4 regions of the Agrobacterium tumefaciens genome follow, and region 4 is predicted to be linked to each of the others. Evidence: predicted binding sites of a transcription regulator. Region 4 holds the regulator's gene; each other region holds the start of a gene.

Region 1 (4,604 bases), 750 kb from region 4:
CCGTCATCAAAATTCATCAAAGCTTCAAACGACAATCACCTGCCTGTCATGCGGCGACCCTATCGCCTCAATCCTGTCTTCAACAGGTATCGAGGGGTCTCCATCATGAAGCACATTCTTTTCGCATCCTGCGCGGTTCTCGCGCTCGCCACCGCATCGCACGCGGCTGAGAAGGAGTTTCCGGCAAAGCTGGTCTCCCACGCCATTCTGCCGGCCAACACCATCATCGCCGCACCGACCGATGCGCCGGAGCACCTCAAGACGTCCGCCAAGTTCACCACGGCAGACCGCAAGCGCGCTGAAGGCCTCGGCACCGTGCCCGGCAAGGACGGCGTTCGCCCGACCGGCCTTTCCATGCCGTTCAACGGCCAGCCGATGCAGGGCTTTTCCGGCATCAAGGCAATGCCGGACGGCAGCTTCTGGAGCCTTTCCGACAATGGTTTCGGTTCCAAGCTGAATTCCAGCGACGCCATGCTGATGCTTCACCATCTGAAGTTCGACTGGGACGCCGGCAAGGTCAACGCGCTTGAAACCGTCTTCCTCTCCGACCCGGACATGAAGGCACCGTTCCCGATCGTTCTGGAAGGCACCGCAAAGCGTTACCTGACGGGCGCCGATTTCGATGTCGAATCCATTCAGCCGGTTGCCGATGGTTTCTGGGTGGGCGAGGAATTCGGTCCTTACATCCTGAAATTCACACGTGACGGCAAGCTGACCGACGTCATCGCCACCAAGGCCGGTGACATCGAGGTGAAGTCCCCGGATCACCCGGCTCTGGCCCTGCCCGGCAACCCGACGCAGAAAATGCCTGCCTTCAACCTGAAACGATCAGGCGGTTATGAAGGCATGGCGCTCTCCAAGGACGGTTCGAAGCTCTACGGCCTGCTGGAAGGCCCGCTCTACACCGCTGACGGACAGGTAGAGAAAACCGAAGGCGGTTCGACCGGCCTTCGGATCATCGAACTCGACACCGCCAAGAAAGAGTGGACCGGCCGCACCTGGCTTTATCCGCTGGCGGAAGGCGGCGAGGCGATCGGCGACTTCAACATGCTGGATGACGCGACCGCTCTTGTCATCGAGCGCGACAACGGTGCCGGCACCGCCGACAAGGCCTGCGCCGACCCCAAGGCTCCGGCCGCCGACTGCTTCGCCCGGGCTTCCAAGGTCAAGCGCATCTACAAGATCGAATTTAACGACGCCAATGTCGGCAAGGCCGCGCGCAAGATCGGCTATATCGATCTTCTGAAAATCTCCGATCCTGATAACAAGAAGCGCCAGGGCGGCGGCAACGGTTATTACGACATGCCTTTCGTCACCATCGAGAATGTCGACCGCGTTGACGCCACGCACATCATCGTCGGCAACGACAACAACCTGCCCTTCTCGGCCGGCCGCGCGCTGGACAAGGCTGACGATAACGAATTCGTCCTCCTTGAAGTCAAGGATCTGCTCGACGCCAAGTAAGCAAAACGGTGCCGGAACTGGTTCCGGCACCACCCGCGCGACCGCGCATATTCAACAGGGCGGAGCGTCCTTGCAGCCTCCAGGGGAGGCGCGGCGCTCCGCTTTTTTCTAGTCATGCCTGACCCGGAGCCCGGCTCCGAAACGGGAAAGACCCCTTCATGCAGGATCATGCCGAACGACTTTATTATGCGCTGAGGAAAAGCTGGTCGGGCGAGACCAGCAGCCTGTGGTCGCGGGAAAACCCCGCCCGCGGACAGGGCAGCGTCACCGCCCTGGTGGTTCAGGATATTTTCGGCGGTGAGATCGCCAAAACCGCCGTCAGCGGCGCCGATCATTTCTACAATATCGTCGATGACATTCGCTGGGATTTCACCTTCGCCCAGTTTGATATTCCCGTCGGTTATCAAGACAGGCCCGCCACCCGCACCGAAGCGATGGCAAAGATCACACCACTGCAATATGCCTATCTCAGCGCCTGCATCAGGAAGGCGTTGGGGCACGGTTAATCCACTTTAAAATGCATTGATCCCGGCGTTTCCCGCAATGCGGACACAATCCATGACATATGATCGGGCAACGAAACGAGGCGCACCAAGAGGAGAAATGCCCCGTGAATGACAGCTGCCCCATCCTGACACCCGCCGAACAGCAAGCCCAGGATATATTTGAACAAACAGAAGAAGCGATGATGGCTGCAATTTACGCGGCGCTTGAGCGGGCCAGCACAAAGGCCGCCGAAGAACTTCAGGCCATTGGCTCCGATATCGAGCCTCCCGCCTATGAATATTTTGTCGCCACCGCGCATCAGCAGCTCTTCCTGCGACTATGCGGAGCCGACGGGGAAACATTCGAAGGCGGGGACCCTGAAGTCGCATCCCATATCATCCGGAATGCGCAGAACATATCCGACCATTACTGGAGCAAGAGCCAAGCGAAGGCGGATGAAACTCACGACTGACGGCAAATGCCTTCTGCGTGATTTTCTGCCTAAAGACAGGGTGTTGCAGGACACGAGTGGCGCACAGGGTTGATCTTTAATAGGAGCAGCCGGCGCAACCGGGTCCTCTTAAGATTTACCGTCACAAGCCCTTCATCATCTCCGGATAGGCAGGCGCAAATCCGGAGACTGACATGGATTCGACCGCGCAATTCAATCGCCCAAAGATCGCCGAAACCGTTGTCCATTCGACAGCGAGCATCAGGGATTCAGGCATCGGCAAATGCTGTGAAATTTTGGCGGATACGGCGCTGAACAATGCCGAGCTGGGGGACTACTCGTATCTCGGGCCCCGTTGCATGGTTGGCGATGCGACGATCGGAAAGTTCTGCGCCATTGCCGCGGAGGTCAGGATAGGCGCTCCCAACCATCCGATGGACCGGCCATCCATGCATCGTTTCAGCTACTGCCCGGAATATTACTCGGCGGATGCCGTTCGCGACGACGCGTTTTTCGACCGGCGAAAGCAGGACCGCGCCGTCATCGGCAACGACGTCTGGATTGGGCACGGCGTTATTGTGCTGCCGGGTGTAAAGGTTGGAGACGGTGCCGTGTTGGCAGCCGGAGCGGTCGTTACCAAGGACGTGCCGCCCTACACCATCGTTGGCGGAGTTCCCGCGAAAATCATTCGCGAGCGGTTTTCGCGACCCATCGCGGAGCGGCTTGCCGCCATCGCGTGGTGGGATTGGCCATTCGAGACGATCATGGCGCGGCTTGCCGATTTTCAGTCAAGCGACATCGAAGCCTTCTGCGAGCGTTGGACCCCGCCGGCAACGCCTATCGCAAAATAAAACTCTCCCGTTGCGTTACTCGAACACGAACGCCAGCCGCTTGCCCGTCAGTTTCGCCAGCTGCTGCAAACGCCCATCCAGACGCTCGCCGGCAAAATCACAATAATCGTGCGGCACCACGAATTCCAGATCGAGATCGGGATTGGTGGATTTGCGGAATTTCAGGTGGTCGACAACGCCCGGCATCGAGGCCGAGAACAGGTAAACGACGCGTAGCAGGCCGCCGAGCAACTTGCCGAGCTCCAGCAGCCGGTCGCCCGCCATGGCCGCCAGCGGCTCGGTGGTGCCGTTGTCGTTCAGTCCCTCGAAGCGATAATAATTGGCGAGCGCAATATAGGCACGGCCCGGATGGGTGATGGCGACGAAGGAGGAATGGGCGATGATGTTGAGTGCTTGCAGGCCGCGATAATCCGGATGGGCGCGCCAGCTGATATCGGCGAGAAGGCAGGCTGCCTGGCGGTAACGGCTTTCTTCTTCCGTCTCGTCGATGCCGAAGACAGGAAAGGTGCGGCCGCTCCAGTCCGCCAGTTCACGCGCATGTTCGGGCGAACGGGCACGCAGAATGGCAAGTTCGTCGGCCGTGACCAGCAGCGGGTCCAGATCACGCTCCGTTTCCGTCAGCAGCGAATAGAGATAACCTTCGCGCACGCCCTGCGCGGAGAAGGCGATCTTTGCCGGCTTCATCACCTTCAGAACCTCACGCATGGCGATGGCGCCGAAGGGCAGAAGCGAACGGCGGTTCTTGGAAACTGCCTGCCAGGCCGGATCCTTGCTGTCCCTGGAGAGAATGACCTCCTCCAGAAAATTCAGCATTTCCTCCAGCGGCAATTCATATCCCTGCATCATATGCAGCGGGTAGCCGGTGATTTCCATATGCAGCTTGGCGATGTTTCGCCAGGTGCCGCCCACGGCATAAAAGGTGCGCCCCTCACCCGCCGTCAGCAGCTTTGCGAAGGATTTGACGTGTTTTCTGGCAATGGTCGCTGCTTTTTCGAGCGAACCATCCGATTGCTCGGAAAGCCTCAGGCCACCGAGCGGCAGCGTAATGCCCTCGCCGCAGCTTTTGCCCTTGATGTCGATGAGTTCGAGCGAACCACCGCCGAGGTCGCCGGCAATGCCATCCGGATCATGGAAACCGCTGATCACCCCATAAGCGGAATAAAGCGCTTCCTTTTCACCTGACAGCACTTCGACTTCGCAGCCGAGAATGGCTTCTGCCTCGCGGATGAAATCCGGACCGTTTTCCGCTTCACGCGCCGCCGCCGTCGCCAGCACGTAAAGTTCCTGCGCCTGCGCCTGTTCGGAAAGCGCGTGGAAGCGCCTGAGCGCCATCAGCGCCCGGCTGACACCTT
Region 2 (4,604 bases), on a different replicon from region 4:
GCGGTGCTGATCTCGCTCTTCGTCGCCTTCACGCTTGATCCGATGCTTTCGAGCGTCTGGTACGACCCGGATGCGCAGCCCGATGCCAGACGCGGGCCAATCGGACGGTTGATTACGCGCTTCGATCATGGTTTCGAATGGCTGGCCGAACAATATCGGCATGTGATCGGCTGGACATTGCGCCACCGGCTCATCACGCTGCTCACCACCATCGGCATCTTCATCGGCAGCCTGTTCATGGTGCCGCTGGTCGGCACGGAATTCGTGCCGAACACCGATGAAGGCCGCTTCCAGATTACCGTTACGGCGCCAGCCGGTTCCTCGCTGGATTACACAACGGCGAAGGTCCGACAGGTCGAGAAGGCACTGAGGGAGTTCCCCGAAGTCGAGACGCTCTATTCCACCATCAACACCGGTGGTGCGGCGGGCAAGCAGCGCGCCGCCGTGCTGGTGGGGCTGGTGCCGCTGGAAGCGCGAACGCAGACACCCGCGATGCTGGCTGAACCGATCCGCAAGCGCCTGTCAGCCGTACCAGGCATAGAGGTCGCGATCCTTCAGAACGGCCTTGGCGGCGGTGAAAGCCCGGTGCAGCTCAGCATCCTCGGTGACGACCGCGCCGTCCTTGAAAAAATAGCCGCAGGTCTGGTGGAGGATATGAAAACGATCCCCGGCCTTGTGGATGTGAATTCCAGCGCCCGCAACGTGACCTCGGTCCTTTCCGTCCGTCTGAAACGCGAGGCGGCGAGCGATCTCGGCATTTCCCGCGCAGATCTGGCCACTGCCCTCTCTCCGCTCATCGGTGGCGAAGATGTGTCGAAATGGACGGATACGGGCGGCAACAGCTATGACATCGTCGTGCGCCTTCCCGGCGAACGGCGCTCCGATGCCGCAACCCTCGGCGAATTGATGATCGCGACCGGCCGCACGGCATCGAATGGCACGCCCGTGATGGTACGTCTCGATCAGGTGGCCGAGATCGGCACCGCGCCGGCACCGGCTGAAATCCGCCGCATCGACAATCGCCGCGAGGTGCTGGTTTCGGCCAACATTGCCGGCCGCACGCTAGGCGATGTGACCAATGCCCTGCAGAGCCTGACCGCTGCCCGCGATCTGCCGGATGGTTACCGCATCCGCTTCGGCGGCGAGGCCGAGACCATGCAGGAGACGATTGGCCACATGGTCAAGGCGCTCATCATGGCGGTTATTTTCATCTACATCGTGCTTGCCTCGCAATTCGGCAGCTTCCTGCAACCGCTCGCCATCATGGCCTCTTTGCCGCTCTCGCTGGCCGGCGTCCTTCTGGGGCTGATGGTGGCCGGCAGCACGATCAACATGTTTTCTTTGATCGGCTTCATCATGCTGATGGGCCTCGTCACCAAGAATGGCATCCTGCTGGTCGATTTCGCCAACAGGGAGAGAAAACGCGGGCTTTCCCTCAACGAAGCGCTGGCGAACGCCGGTGTCATCCGATTCCGGCCGATCATCATGACAACGCTTGCAATGATCTTCGGCATGATTCCGCTTGGGCTCGCCATCGGCGGTGGCGGTGCGCAGCGCGCGCCGATGGCGCATGCGGTGGTCGGCGGCCTCATCAGCTCCACCCTCCTCACCCTGATCGTCGTGCCAACCATCCTGTCCTATATCGACAGTATCACGAGGCGTTTCGCCCACCTTTTGCCAAAAGCACCGGATGAGGCTGGAAAAGCGGGCACGGCCGATCACTCCGCCCAGACCCGCGAGGCGCAGCCCGGCTGAAACCCCTTGGTTTTCTAAAGACGGTCATTGACGGGAGAGGCAGCAATGCTTTTCCCGTCAATGGGGCGACAGTTCTTACCGGAGCAGAAGTATGGTGGCCGGCCCTGCCAGAAGCACGGCAAACACGATGATGGGATGGATGTAGCGGCCAAGAAGCCGCATGGCGGCACGACATAAACGCATAATGCACCTGATGAAATTCATCCGGCAAAATTGAGTATGCCATGTTGCAAAGACATTACGGCACAGGGTCCAGGCTCTGTTCACGGAGAACACGGCGACCTGTCAGGGTCTCTCACCCGCCCCGTCTTTCCTTTTGCCCTTGGGTTTGAAATCAACCAGCAATGATTTCAGTTCGATTTCCCGAACGCGCCTCGCTGCCTCATCCGGACGGACCCATTCAACCAGGCGTTCGCCGCGTTCCTTGAAACTCGTTTCCGCACCCGTCACCTCGATCTGAAACACATCGACCATGCACGGGACGACATCGCCATTGTCGAGCATCTTCAGATAGGTGTAGCGGCCAATGGCTGCCTTTCTCACCCGGCCGCGCACGCCCGCCTCCTCCCACGCCTCGATGGCCGCCGCCTCATGCGGCTTCTTGCGTTTCATCGGCCATCCGCGCGGAATGATCCAGCGCTGGCTGGTGCGCGATGTGACGAGAAGGATTTCAACATCATTTCCGTTATCGCCGTGGCGAAAACACAAGGCGGCATATTGCTGCCGGAAAGCGCCGGTGAAGAGCTTTTCGGGAATGGTAGCAAGTTGCTGAAGCAGTGTCAGGGGGCGCACCGGACGGGTTTTCCGGCTTTTCTTGGAAGATTTCATTTGCGTTGATAGTGCCGATTTTCCGGGTTGCATCAATGCCCTGCCTGCATTTATGACAGTTTTATGACAATTACCCCCTACAACATAAATAGCGCCATTGAGGGCCAATTCGCATGATGAGCATTTTCCGCAAGCTGATGCCGCGCGAGGATCGTTTCTTCGACCTGTTCAGCAAACATTCCGAAACAGTCGTCAAGGCGGCAGGTGCGCTTGATCAACTGTTGAGCGGCATCGACGTCGAGAAGAATTGCGACCTTATCGTTGCCCTCGAAGATCAGGCGGATGACATTACCCGCGATGTGCTGCTTGCGGTGCGGCGCAGCTTCATCACCCCCTTTGATCGCGGCGACATCAAGGACCTCATCCAGTCCATGGATGACGCCATCGACATGATGCACAAGACGGTGAAGACCATCCGCCTCTTCGAACAGGGCGAATTCGACCCGCTGATGAAGGAGATGGGACACGAGATCGTGCGTGCGGCAAGCCTGATCGCCGAAGCCATTCCGCTTCTGGAAAAGGTCGGCACCAATGCGCAGCGCTTGTCGGCGATTGCCGAAGAAGTCACCCGCGTCGAAGGCCGCTCCGATGAGCTTCATGATCAGGGCCTGAAAGACCTTTTCCGCCGCCACGGTGCGGCCGGTAACGCCATGGCCTATTTGATCGGCAGCGAGATCTACGGCGAACTCGAAAAGGTCGTCGACCGCTTCGAGGATGTGGCCAACGAGATCAGCGGCATCGTTATCGAGAACGTCTGATGGATGTCGCACTTGCCCTGCCGCTGCTTGTCGGCCTTATCGCCATCGCGCTGTTCTTCGATTTCCTGAACGGTCTCCATGACGCTGCAAATTCCATCGCCACCATCGTTTCCACCCGCGTATTGCGCCCGCAATATGCGGTTGCCTGGGCGGCGTTCTTCAATTTCATCGCCTTCCTGTTTTTCGGGCTGCATGTGGCGGAAACGCTCGGCACCGGCATCATCGATCCGGCCATCGTTTCGCCGCAGGTTATCTTTGCCGCCCTCATCGGCGCGATCGTCTGGAACATCGTCACCTGGATTTTCGGCATTCCCTCCAGTTCGTCACACGCGCTGATCGGCGGTCTCGTCGGTGCCGGATTTGCGAAAGTGGGCTTTAATTCCATCGTCTGGTCGGGCCTCTTGAAAACTGTCGGGGCCATCTTCATGTCGCCGGCCATCGGCTTTTTCCTGGCGCTGCTGCTGGTGCTCGCCGTTTCCTGGCTGTTCGTGCGGCAGACACCCTTTGCGGTGGATCGCACCTTCCGCGTCATGCAGTTCATCTCCGCCTCGCTTTATTCGCTCGGCCATGGCGGCAACGACGCGCAGAAGACCATGGGCATCATTGCCGTGCTGCTGTTCAGCCAGGGGCATTTGGGCGAAAGTTTCTACGTGCCGTTCTGGGTGGTCATTTCCTGCCAGTCGGCCATGGCGCTCGGCACATTGTTCGGCGGCTGGCGCATCGTGCACACCATGGGCTCGAAGATCACCCGGCTGAACCCGATGCAGGGTTTCTGCGCCGAAACCGGCGGCGCGCTGACATTGTTCGGCGCGACATGGCTCGGAATTCCGGTCTCCACCACCCACACGATTACCGGCGCCATCGTTGGCGTGGGGGCTGCCCGCCGGGTTTCGGCGGTACGCTGGGGGCTTGCCGGCAACATCGTCATCGCATGGATCGTGACCATGCCGGCCGCCGCACTGATTTCCGCCACCGTCTACGGGCTGACCTCGCTGCTCGGCTGACAGGCTCCCCCCTGCCCTCTTGCCATTCTCCCGGAACAAATACCGCCCCGCGGAAGTTTGATCCGGGAGATCAACGGCGAAACGGATCGCGGACAATGGCACGGCAGGTTTTCTGGAAGGGTTATCTGAAGCTGTCGCTGGTGACGGCCTCCGTCTCGCTGACACCAGCGACGACCGAGGGTAACAAATATTCCTTCCACATCCTCAATCGCAAAACCGGCAACCGTGTCGAGAGCCGCTATGTCGACAGCATCACTCA
Region 3 (4,604 bases), 810 kb from region 4:
CGCCGTCGGAATTTGCCCACCGGCAGCGCCCTTGTCTTCCGTGACAGTGTTCAGAAGATGATCGGCAATCAGCTCCGCCTGGAATTTACCAAGCTCATAACAATAGGTGATCTCACGCTTTTCAGCCGACCAGTAGACATCAGGACGCCCGCAGGTCCTGGCCGTGAGCTTAACGTCACCCTTCAGACCGTAAGCGCCGAAACTGCGGCTGATGAGATCGAGAACCTTCGATTCCCTGATCATGATGGCGTAGGCTTCAAGCTCGGGATCGCGCGGCGGCATATAACTGACAATGAATTTGGACGGCGTCTGGCTGCGATGCGGGCTCAGAAAATTCTCCCAGGTCGAAGCGACGCGCGGATAGGCGGCGGCGCACTTGTCGAACTCGGCGTTGTCCAGACCCATCATGGCGGCGAGATCGCCATAACCATCCTTGTCGCGGCCGACCATCAGGCAGGCCATGTTGCGGTCACGGCTTTTCTCGGGAACGAGCGCGGAAAAGACCGGTGCTTCGTGCTCGGGCAAGGTTTCCGCCTCGCGTCCGAGATACCAGCTATCGGTGGCGTTGACGAGCGCGGTATCGAGCCATTCCTCGTTGGCCTGGAGAATGAGCGTGCCCGCCAGCTGGTCGGCCGGGGCCTGCACGCTGCCGGTCTCCACGGTTCCGAAATCCGAAATCAGCATGCGCGCGCCCTCGTGGTAAAGCGAGAAGATCGCGTTGCCGATGACGAAATTGACCGCCTGCTGCAACTGGTCGTCGGACAGGCCATCGAGACCGGCGGCAGTCTGTGCCTGAGCCGGGGCCGTCAACGAAACAAAAGCCAGCGGAACGGCGGCCAGAAAACGACGCAACATAAAATCAGACCTTCCGGGAACGAGGAGCGTCACTGATTCCCGATGCAAACGAGTCATGCAATGGGCTGGTTGCATCACCTGTCAAGAATCGGGTGGATAGCACTCGGTTTGGAGATCATAGCTGCAAAGAAGCAACGCCGATCCAAACCAGAAAGAACCCGCCATGACCGATCTCGCCTTTATTGCAATGCCGGCTAATGAAGCCGAAGCCTTCCGGGCAGGAGCTGCGGACGCCTATGGCAACCCGCCGGAACGGAGCGTTTCTCCTGGAGGCATGCCCTGCCGCCATTGTCTTTCCCAGATTGGTGAAGGCGAAGGAATGCTGATCCTCGCCTACCGGCCGTTTCCGTCGCTGCAGCCCTATGCGGAAACGGGACCTGTGTTTTTGCATGCCGAAGCCTGCGAGCGCTACCCGCAAACGGAGACCCTGCCGCCGATGCTGAACAGCCCGGATTATATCGTGCGCGGATATGGCGCCGACAACCGCATCGTCTATGGCACCGGCGCAGTGACGGCGACGGGCGATATCGTGTCTCGCGCACGACATCTTCTGGAGCGCGCTGACGTTGCTTATGTGCATGTCCGTTCCGCCCGCAACAATTGCTATCAGTGCCGTATCGCCAAAGCATAATCACAGCATTGTCTAGAATTTTAACCGAACAACTAAACGGGTCTCAAACTTTTACAGCTTATTGTGCCCGTATCGGAAACAATTGATTTGAGCAGCAAAATGGCAAACAACCTCAATATGGCGACCCGCACCGCGCCGCGCAGCAAGACCAGGATTTTTGCGACCGTGCATTATTTCAGCCAGTCGACCAGAGCCCGCGTCCTTGATCTCTCGGCGACCGGCATGGCGCTTGAGCTTGATGGGCCTTTCGCTGCCGCCAAGGGCAGCCGGGTCAAGGTGCAGAGCGAGGATCTGGGCTTCATCGAAGGCGTCGTGCAATGGCAGCACCAGAACCGCCTCGGCCTGCAGCTGAAGCTTTCCACCAACACGCTGGCGCAGCTCTCCTCCTATTTCCGCTTCTTCCATGAAGAAGTGAAGCCGACCCTTGCCCGCTGATCTTCTCTGCCTGAAAGCCGGAATGCGCTGCCCGGAAGGAGCGCATTCCCCGATGTGGAAGCGTGTGCATCGCACTCCAATGACAAAAAATTTATCAAACGGTTGAAAACGGACCTATCTGTCACCGGCTTGTCATTTTGGTGATGGACTCCTCGGCGATTGCTTCTACCCTGTCCGCTTCTCAAGACAGAGCAAGCTTCATCCGAAGGAGTTCCCATGTCGCCGCTTCTCGCTCTCCACCCCATCACCCGCCGTTCGCTGCTCGGCGGCATTGCGGCCTCTTCGGCGCTGGTGCTGCTGCACCCCTTCGCCGCCCGCGCCTCTGCCAATCAGGCGCATCTGCGCATCATGGAAACGACAGATATCCACGTCCACGTCTTTCCCTATGATTATTACGCCGACAAGCCGAACGACACGATGGGTCTGGCGCGCACTGCCTCGATCATCGGTGCCATCCGCGCCGAGGCCGGAAACTCGATGCTGGTGGATAATGGCGACTTCCTGCAGGGCAATCCGCTCGGCGATTACATCGCCTATGAGCGCGGCATGAAGGCCGGCGACAAGCATCCCGTGATCAATGCCATGAACGTGCTGGGTTATGATTGCGGCACGCTCGGCAACCACGAATTCAATTACGGCCTCGACTATATGTCGAACACGCTGGCCGGCGCCGGTTTCCCCTTCGTCTGCGCCAACCTCACCAAGGGTCAGCTGGCGTCGGACCCCAAGCAGGACGAGCTGTTCTTCAAGCCTTATATCATTCTTGAAAAGCAGATCCGCGACGGCGGGGGCGTCACCAGCCCGGTCAAGGTCGGCATCATCGGCTTCGTGCCGCCGCAGATCATGATGTGGGATTCCAAGAACCTCGAGGGCAAGGCCCAGACACGCGACATCGTCGAGGCGGCCAAGGCCTGGGTTCCCGCCATGAAGGAAGAAGGCGCCGATATCGTCATCGCCCTTTCCCATTCCGGTATCGACGGCAAGGGCCAGAGCGATCGCATGGAGAACGCCTCACTTTATCTGGCGGGCGTCGAAGGCATCGACGCGATCTTTACCGGCCACCAGCATCTCGTCTTCCCCGGTCCGAAGACCTGGGACGGCATAGAGGGTGTTGATGCGGTCAAGGGCACGCTCCTGGGCAAACCGGCGGTGATGGCCGGTTTCTGGGGTTCGCATATGGGCCTTATCGACCTGCTGCTCGAAAAGGACGGCAAGAGCTGGAAGATCGTCGATTTCACCTCTGAAGCAAGGCCGATCTATCACCGCGATGACAACCGCAAGATCGTTGCCGACTTCACCGACAAGCCGGAAGTCATCGCCGCCGCCAAGGCCGATCACGAGGCAGCCCTCGCCTATGTGCGCCGCCCGGTCGGCAAGACATCTGCCCCGCTCTATTCTTATTTCGCGCTGGTGGCCGATGATCCTTCCGTGCAGATAGTCTCCAACGCCCAGACCTGGTACATCAAGGACATGCTGAAGGAAGGCCAATATAAGGACCTGCCTGTGCTTTCGGCAGCAGCCCCCTTCAAGTCCGGCGGGCGCGGCGGCGCGGATTATTATACCGATGTCCCCGCCGGTGATATTGCTATCAAGAACGTCGCCGACCTCTATCTTTACCCCAACACGGTGCAGGCGGTGCTGATCAATGGTGCGCAGGTCAAGAACTGGCTGGAGATGTCGGCGGGCATGTTCAACACGGTCGAGGCCGGCGCGAAGGATGCACCGCTGCTGAACGCCGATTTCCCGTCCTATAATTTCGACGTCATCGACGGTGTCACCTATCAGATCGACATTTCCAAGCCGGCGAAGTTCGACAAGGATGGCAAGGCGGTCAATCCCGACAGCAACCGCATCGTGAACCTTGAATTCAACGGCAAGCCGATCGATCCCGAACAGAAATTCGTGGTGGCCACCAATAATTACCGCGCCGGCGGCGGCGGCAAGTTCCCGGATATCGCCGCCGACAAGGTGATCTTCGTGGCGCCCGACACCAACCGCGATGTGATCGTGCGCTATATCATCGATCAGGGCACCATCAATCCGTCCGCGGATGCCAACTGGTCGTTTGCGCCGGTTGCCAATACCTCGGCAATCTTCGAAACCGGCCCGAAAGGCCGCCATTATGCGGCTGACATCAAGGGCGCAAAGATCGAAGATGCCGGCGACGGCGCGGAAGGTTTCGCAAAGTTCCGTCTGGTTCTTTAAAGACGGTAGCCCTCCCGGCGAAATATCGCCGGGAGGGTGTTTCTTCAGTCGCGGCCTTTCACGATAAGCAACAGCAGCGGCAGCTCCATCGGCGGCTTCTGCTCGATGCGTTGGTAATCGCTACCATCGCGGTTGCGGCGGATGAGCTTCAGGCCGACCATGTCGCGACGCAACATCGCGGCATCGCCAAACAGATGCAGATCATTCAGGAAGCTGCTGAATTCCCGTTCGGAAAAACTGCGCCCGGCGGGAATTTTCGCCCATAGGTACCAGAGGCACAGTTCCTGCTGGGAGCGACGCGCAGGCCATTGCATCAGCCTGCCGGCGGCATCGAAAATCCGCGCGGTCTTCAGCACCCTGCCCTCATTGGCAGCTGGCATTGTCTGCGGCGACGGATGGCTGCTTTCGGCGGATGATGTGCGCGCGGCGCGCAGATGCTGGAAATTGCGGAACCCGGCTGCCCGGCTGAGAAGATTGA
Region 4 (4,604 bases):
GATGAATCAGCTCGCCGAAGGCGGCCAGCTCGGCAAACATTTCAACACCGGCATCTTCGTTAACGGCAATTCGAGCCGTCCGGAAGCGGCAGGTGTCGGTGTGGCGCTGATCGGTTCCTTCTATATGATGATGATCGTGCTGGTTCTGTCGCTGCCAATCGGTGTCGCAGCCTCCATCTATCTCGAGGAATTTGCTCCGAAGAACCGTTTGACGGATCTTATCGAGGTGAACATCAACAATCTCGCGGCTGTTCCCTCGATCGTTTACGGTCTGCTTGGCCTTTCCGTCTTCATCAACTTCATGGGCTTTCCGCGCTCGGCCTCTCTGGTCGGCGGCCTCGTCCTGACACTGATGACACTGCCGACGATCATCATTGCCACACGCGCCGCATTGAAGGCCGTGCCGCCGTCGATCCGTGCCGCAGCACTTGGTCTCGGCGCTTCGAAGATGCAGACGATCTTCCATCACGTTCTGCCGCTCGCCATGCCCGGCATTCTCACCGGCACCATCATCGGCCTTGCCCATGCGCTGGGTGAAACGGCGCCGCTGCTCTTGATCGGCATGGTGGCATTCGTTGCAAATTATCCGACAACGCCGATGGATCCGTCCACGGCTCTGCCGGTGCAGATTTACATGTGGGCGAACGAAGCGGAACGTGCCTTTGTCGAAAGGACATCCGGCGCTATCATCATCCTGCTTTTGTTCCTCATCGTCATGAATGTTGGCGCAATCCTGTTGCGTCGCCGCTTCGAACGGCGCTGGTAGAGGGAGATTGAGCAATGAACATGTTGTCGGAAGCAGCAGTTGAAAAGGCGCTGGACAAGAAAATGAATGAAGTTTCGTACAAGATGATCGGCAAGGACGTTTCGGTTTTTTACGGCGAAAAGCGTGCGCTTTACGACGTGAACCTCAATGTCCGCGAAAACACGGTCACTGCGCTCATCGGTCCGTCCGGTTGCGGTAAATCCACATTCCTGCGTACCTTGAATCGCATGAACGATACGATCGATGGCTGCCGGGTTACCGGCAAGATCACCCTCGACAGCGACGATATCTACGATCAGGCGATCGATGTCGTGGAATTGCGCGCCCGCGTCGGCATGGTGTTCCAGAAGCCGAACCCCTTCCCGAAGACGATTTACGAGAACATCTCCTACGGTCCGCGCATCCACGGTCTTGCCCGTAACAAGGCGGATATGGACCAGATCGTTGAACAGAGCCTGCAGAGGGCCGGCCTGTGGAACGAAGTGAAAGACCGCCTGCAGGAATCCGGTACCGGCCTTTCCGGTGGTCAGCAGCAGCGTCTGTGCATTGCGCGCGCGGTTGCCGTCAGCCCGGAAGTGATCCTGATGGATGAACCCTGCTCGGCGCTCGATCCGATCGCAACCGCCAAGGTCGAGGAACTGATCCACGAACTGCGCGCCAACTTTACGATCGTCATCGTCACGCACTCCATGCAGCAGGCAGCGCGTGTTTCCCAGCGTACGGCCATGTTCCATCTTGGTCATCTTGTCGAAGAAAACGAAACGGACAAGATGTTCACCAATCCGGACGACCAGCGTACGCAGGATTACATCATGGGCCGCTTCGGCTGATTTCCGGCCGGCGCTTTATCGAAACCGAACAAGACTGGTGCCTTTGCCGTGCCCCGTTGGCGTGCACGTGCATGAAGGCCAAGCCGGAGGATTAGACCATGACACAGACAACGACCCATTCGCATATTCTGTCCGCTTATGACGAGGAATTGAAGTTCCTGACGCGCCGCATCGCCGAAATGGGCGGTCTGGCCGAGCAGATGTGCGCCGACGCCGTGCGCGCATTGGTCAATTCCGACGCTGCGCTTGCGCAGAAGGTCATTTCCGACGACGCGATCCTCGACCATTCCGAGCGCGAGATCGGCGACAAGGCCATCGTCACCATCGCCAGACGGCAGCCTGTCGCGGCCGATCTTCGCGAAATCATCGGCACGCTGCGTATTGCCGGCGATCTCGAGCGCGTTGGCGATCTCGGCAAGAACACTGCCAAGCGCGTTATCGCGGTTGCCGGCACCGGCGTGCCGCGCAAGCTCGCCCGCGGTCTCGAACATCTGTCGGAACTGGCGCTGGTGCAGCTCAAGGAAGTACTCGACGTCTATTCCACGCGTTCTGCCGAGAAAGCCAACGCCATTCGTGAACGGGACGAAGAAATCGACGCCATGTACACGTCGCTCTTCCGTGAGCTTCTGACCTACATGATGGAAGATCCGCGCAACATCACCACCTGCACACATCTTCTGTTCTGCGCCAAGAACATCGAGCGTATCGGCGATCATGCGACGAATATCGCTGAGACAATCTATTACATGGCCACCGGCAGCCAGCCGGAGGGTGAGCGTCCGAAGGACGATAGTTCCAACACACTCGGTTCGGTGACCGAATAACAGACAGGCAGAAGCTTGCGGAGTTAGTATATGGTGCCCAAGATTGCAGTTGTGGAAGACGAGGAAGCGTTGAGCGTCCTGCTTCGTTACAATCTCGAGGCTGAGGGATACGACGTCGACACGATACCCCGTGGCGACGAGGCGGAAATCAGGCTGCAGGAACGTATTCCGGATCTTCTTATCCTGGACTGGATGTTGCCCGGTGTTTCCGGCATCGAACTGTGCCGGCGCTTGAGAATGCGGCCCGAAACCGAACGCCTGCCCATCATCATGCTGACAGCGCGCGGTGAAGAAAGCGAGCGGGTGCGCGGTCTTGCCACCGGCGCCGACGATTATGTCGTCAAGCCGTTCTCGACGCCGGAACTCATGGCCCGCGTCAAGGCCATGCTACGCCGGGCCCGCCCCGAGGTTCTTTCATCGGTGCTGAAATGCGGCGATATCGAACTCGATCGCGAAACCCACCGCGTTCACCGCAAGAGCCGCGAAGTGCGCCTCGGACCGACGGAATTTCGCCTGCTGGAATTCCTGATGACATCTCCGGGCCGGGTGTTCTCCCGCTCGCAGTTGCTGGACGGCGTCTGGGGTCACGATATCTACGTGGATGAGCGCACCGTTGACGTTCACGTAGGACGCCTGCGCAAGGCGCTCAATTTTTCGCACATGCAGGATGTCATCCGCACCGTTCGCGGTGCTGGATATTCGATGGAAGCCTGAGCTAAGCCGAACAGCAGCTTCAATCAGCACAACATCTGACCAAAATCAAAAGGCCCGACACCATTCCGGTTTCGGGCCTTTCGGTTTTGAACCTTTCCCAAACACGGCACCTTGACCTTTTGAATGGACAATCGGCGGCCTGTTCGCATGCGGATTGTGGGCTAGAGTATTTCCAGTAAAGCGGTTCTACGTCCGGAAAATGCGTAAAACAAAGAGATAGGGCACGTCCAAAGTTGCCGTTTAAACCGCACGTGCCTGGACCGGGCGGCGTGGAGGAAAGGCCGAACATGCCACCGGCGATTGTTTTCCGGAACCGGCCTGAATTTGTCATAAAAAAACGGGCCCGAAGGCCCGTAGTTTTTGAGTGCTGAATGCGTGCCGCAACACTCAAGCCTTACGGCGCTCACTGACCGGCTGGTAGGCGAGCTTCGCATGGAACTTGCAATAGGGTGAGGATTCCAGCGCTTCGCAACCGCAGAAGTGGAAATCGTCTTTCAAGGGATCACCGACCGGCCACTTGCAGGTGCGCTCGGTCAGTTCCGTCAGCGTCAAGCGACGGGAAATCGGCGTCACTACATTTCTGGAAGGAACGTAATCGAGAACCTGCGCGGTTTCGATATCGATCTCTTCATGAAGAGCCGTTGCTGCGTTCGAACGGCTCATGGTTCGGGCCGGTGCCGCGCTGACGCGTGCCGTGAAATTTGTCGCGCGCGGGGCAGGGGCCGCGGTGCGCTTGGGCGCGGAGCGTGCAGAAGTCACCGGTCCGCCGGCCTTGACGCGTCCCGGCAGATTGAGGCGGTGGACCTTGCCGATCACGGCATTACGGCTTACACCGCCCAGCTGCGCTGCTATCTGGCTGGCGCTCAGTCCTTCGGCCCACAATTTCTTGAGTTTCTCGACCCGCTCGTCTGTCCAGTTCATGCCGCTTCTCCGCTTGTCGCGTATCTTTCGGCAGAATCCCTCTCCGTCTCGCGGGCGCGCCGCGAGCGTGGTTTCTGCCGGATTTTAGGTGACTAGTTCCGCCGCAATGCAGTCTAGTAATTAGCGATTAACCTAGTGCCAGCCCGACTCCGTGGCAAGAGTCGCGGGAATCATCTGGAATCGATTTTCCGGTTTTCCCCAACTTGCTGGCGAGTTGAGTCTGAAAGGCAACACCTTGGGCCTCTTTCGGTGGCGCCTACTAGTGCTTGAGAAGCCCGGGAAACGCGGACTTTTGTTGACATCGGCAAACGAAGTGACAATAGTGCCCCTGCCGCCGCGAGGCGGCATTTTTGATTTTCAGGCGAGGGATAACCTCGCGAGCCTATTGACAACCTTATGACAGCGCATCCGCGCAAGGAGTGATACAGCCATGGCCGAAGCCGCCGCGCCATTGTTCGATACGTTTGCAAGAGCCCCGCTGCGCTTCGAGCGCGGTGAAGGCGTCTGGCTGTTCACGGAGAGCGGCGAACGATATCTGGATTTTGCAGC

What was found. Region 4 encodes PhoB, which activates phosphate uptake and scavenging genes when phosphate is short. Its sites were predicted from a motif close to TGTCATNNANCTGTCAT; they were not measured.
Region 1: CFBP6623_RS04320 (DapH/DapD/GlmU-related protein) is a predicted target of PhoB. The motif match lies at 2,542-2,558, and genes of this name have one in related genera.
Region 2: CFBP6623_RS23760 (DUF47 domain-containing protein) is a predicted target of PhoB. The motif match lies at 2,636-2,652, and genes of this name have one in related genera.
Region 3: CFBP6623_RS04595 (bifunctional 2',3'-cyclic-nucleotide 2'-phosphodiesterase/3'-nucleotidase) is a predicted target of PhoB. The motif match lies at 2,041-2,057, and genes of this name have one in related genera.

What each region holds. Positions count from the first base shown of each region.
Region 1 covers NZ_CP039903.1:856,360-860,963, reverse strand. The annotation lists gene CFBP6623_RS04335 (esterase-like activity of phytase family protein) at 106-1,464, shown strand; gene CFBP6623_RS04330 (YunG family protein) at 1,623-1,970, shown strand; gene CFBP6623_RS04325 (hypothetical protein) at 2,075-2,422, shown strand; gene CFBP6623_RS04320 (DapH/DapD/GlmU-related protein) at 2,596-3,252, shown strand; gene ppx (exopolyphosphatase) at 3,268-4,604, opposite strand, start outside.
Region 2 covers NZ_CP039904.1:1,858,373-1,862,976, reverse strand. The annotation lists gene CFBP6623_RS23770 (efflux RND transporter permease subunit) at 1-1,755, shown strand, start outside; gene CFBP6623_RS23765 (NUDIX hydrolase) at 2,041-2,583, opposite strand; gene CFBP6623_RS23760 (DUF47 domain-containing protein) at 2,697-3,341, shown strand; gene CFBP6623_RS23755 (inorganic phosphate transporter) at 3,341-4,345, shown strand; gene CFBP6623_RS23750 (Ku protein) at 4,441-4,604, shown strand, end outside.
Region 3 covers NZ_CP039903.1:916,558-921,161, reverse strand. The annotation lists gene CFBP6623_RS04610 (DUF4344 domain-containing metallopeptidase) at 1-855, opposite strand, end outside; gene CFBP6623_RS04605 (DUF1203 domain-containing protein) at 1,019-1,486, shown strand; gene CFBP6623_RS04600 (PilZ domain-containing protein) at 1,586-1,921, shown strand; gene CFBP6623_RS04595 (bifunctional 2',3'-cyclic-nucleotide 2'-phosphodiesterase/3'-nucleotidase) at 2,138-4,126, shown strand; gene CFBP6623_RS04590 (DUF2087 domain-containing protein) at 4,171-4,604, opposite strand, start outside.
Region 4 covers NZ_CP039903.1:108,970-113,573, forward strand. The annotation lists gene pstA (phosphate ABC transporter permease PstA) at 1-766, shown strand, start outside; gene pstB (phosphate ABC transporter ATP-binding protein PstB) at 781-1,596, shown strand; gene phoU (phosphate signaling complex protein PhoU) at 1,695-2,420, shown strand; gene phoB (phosphate regulon transcriptional regulator PhoB) at 2,451-3,134, shown strand; gene CFBP6623_RS00565 (GcrA family cell cycle regulator) at 3,522-4,055, opposite strand; gene CFBP6623_RS00575 (aspartate aminotransferase family protein) at 4,486-4,604, shown strand, end outside.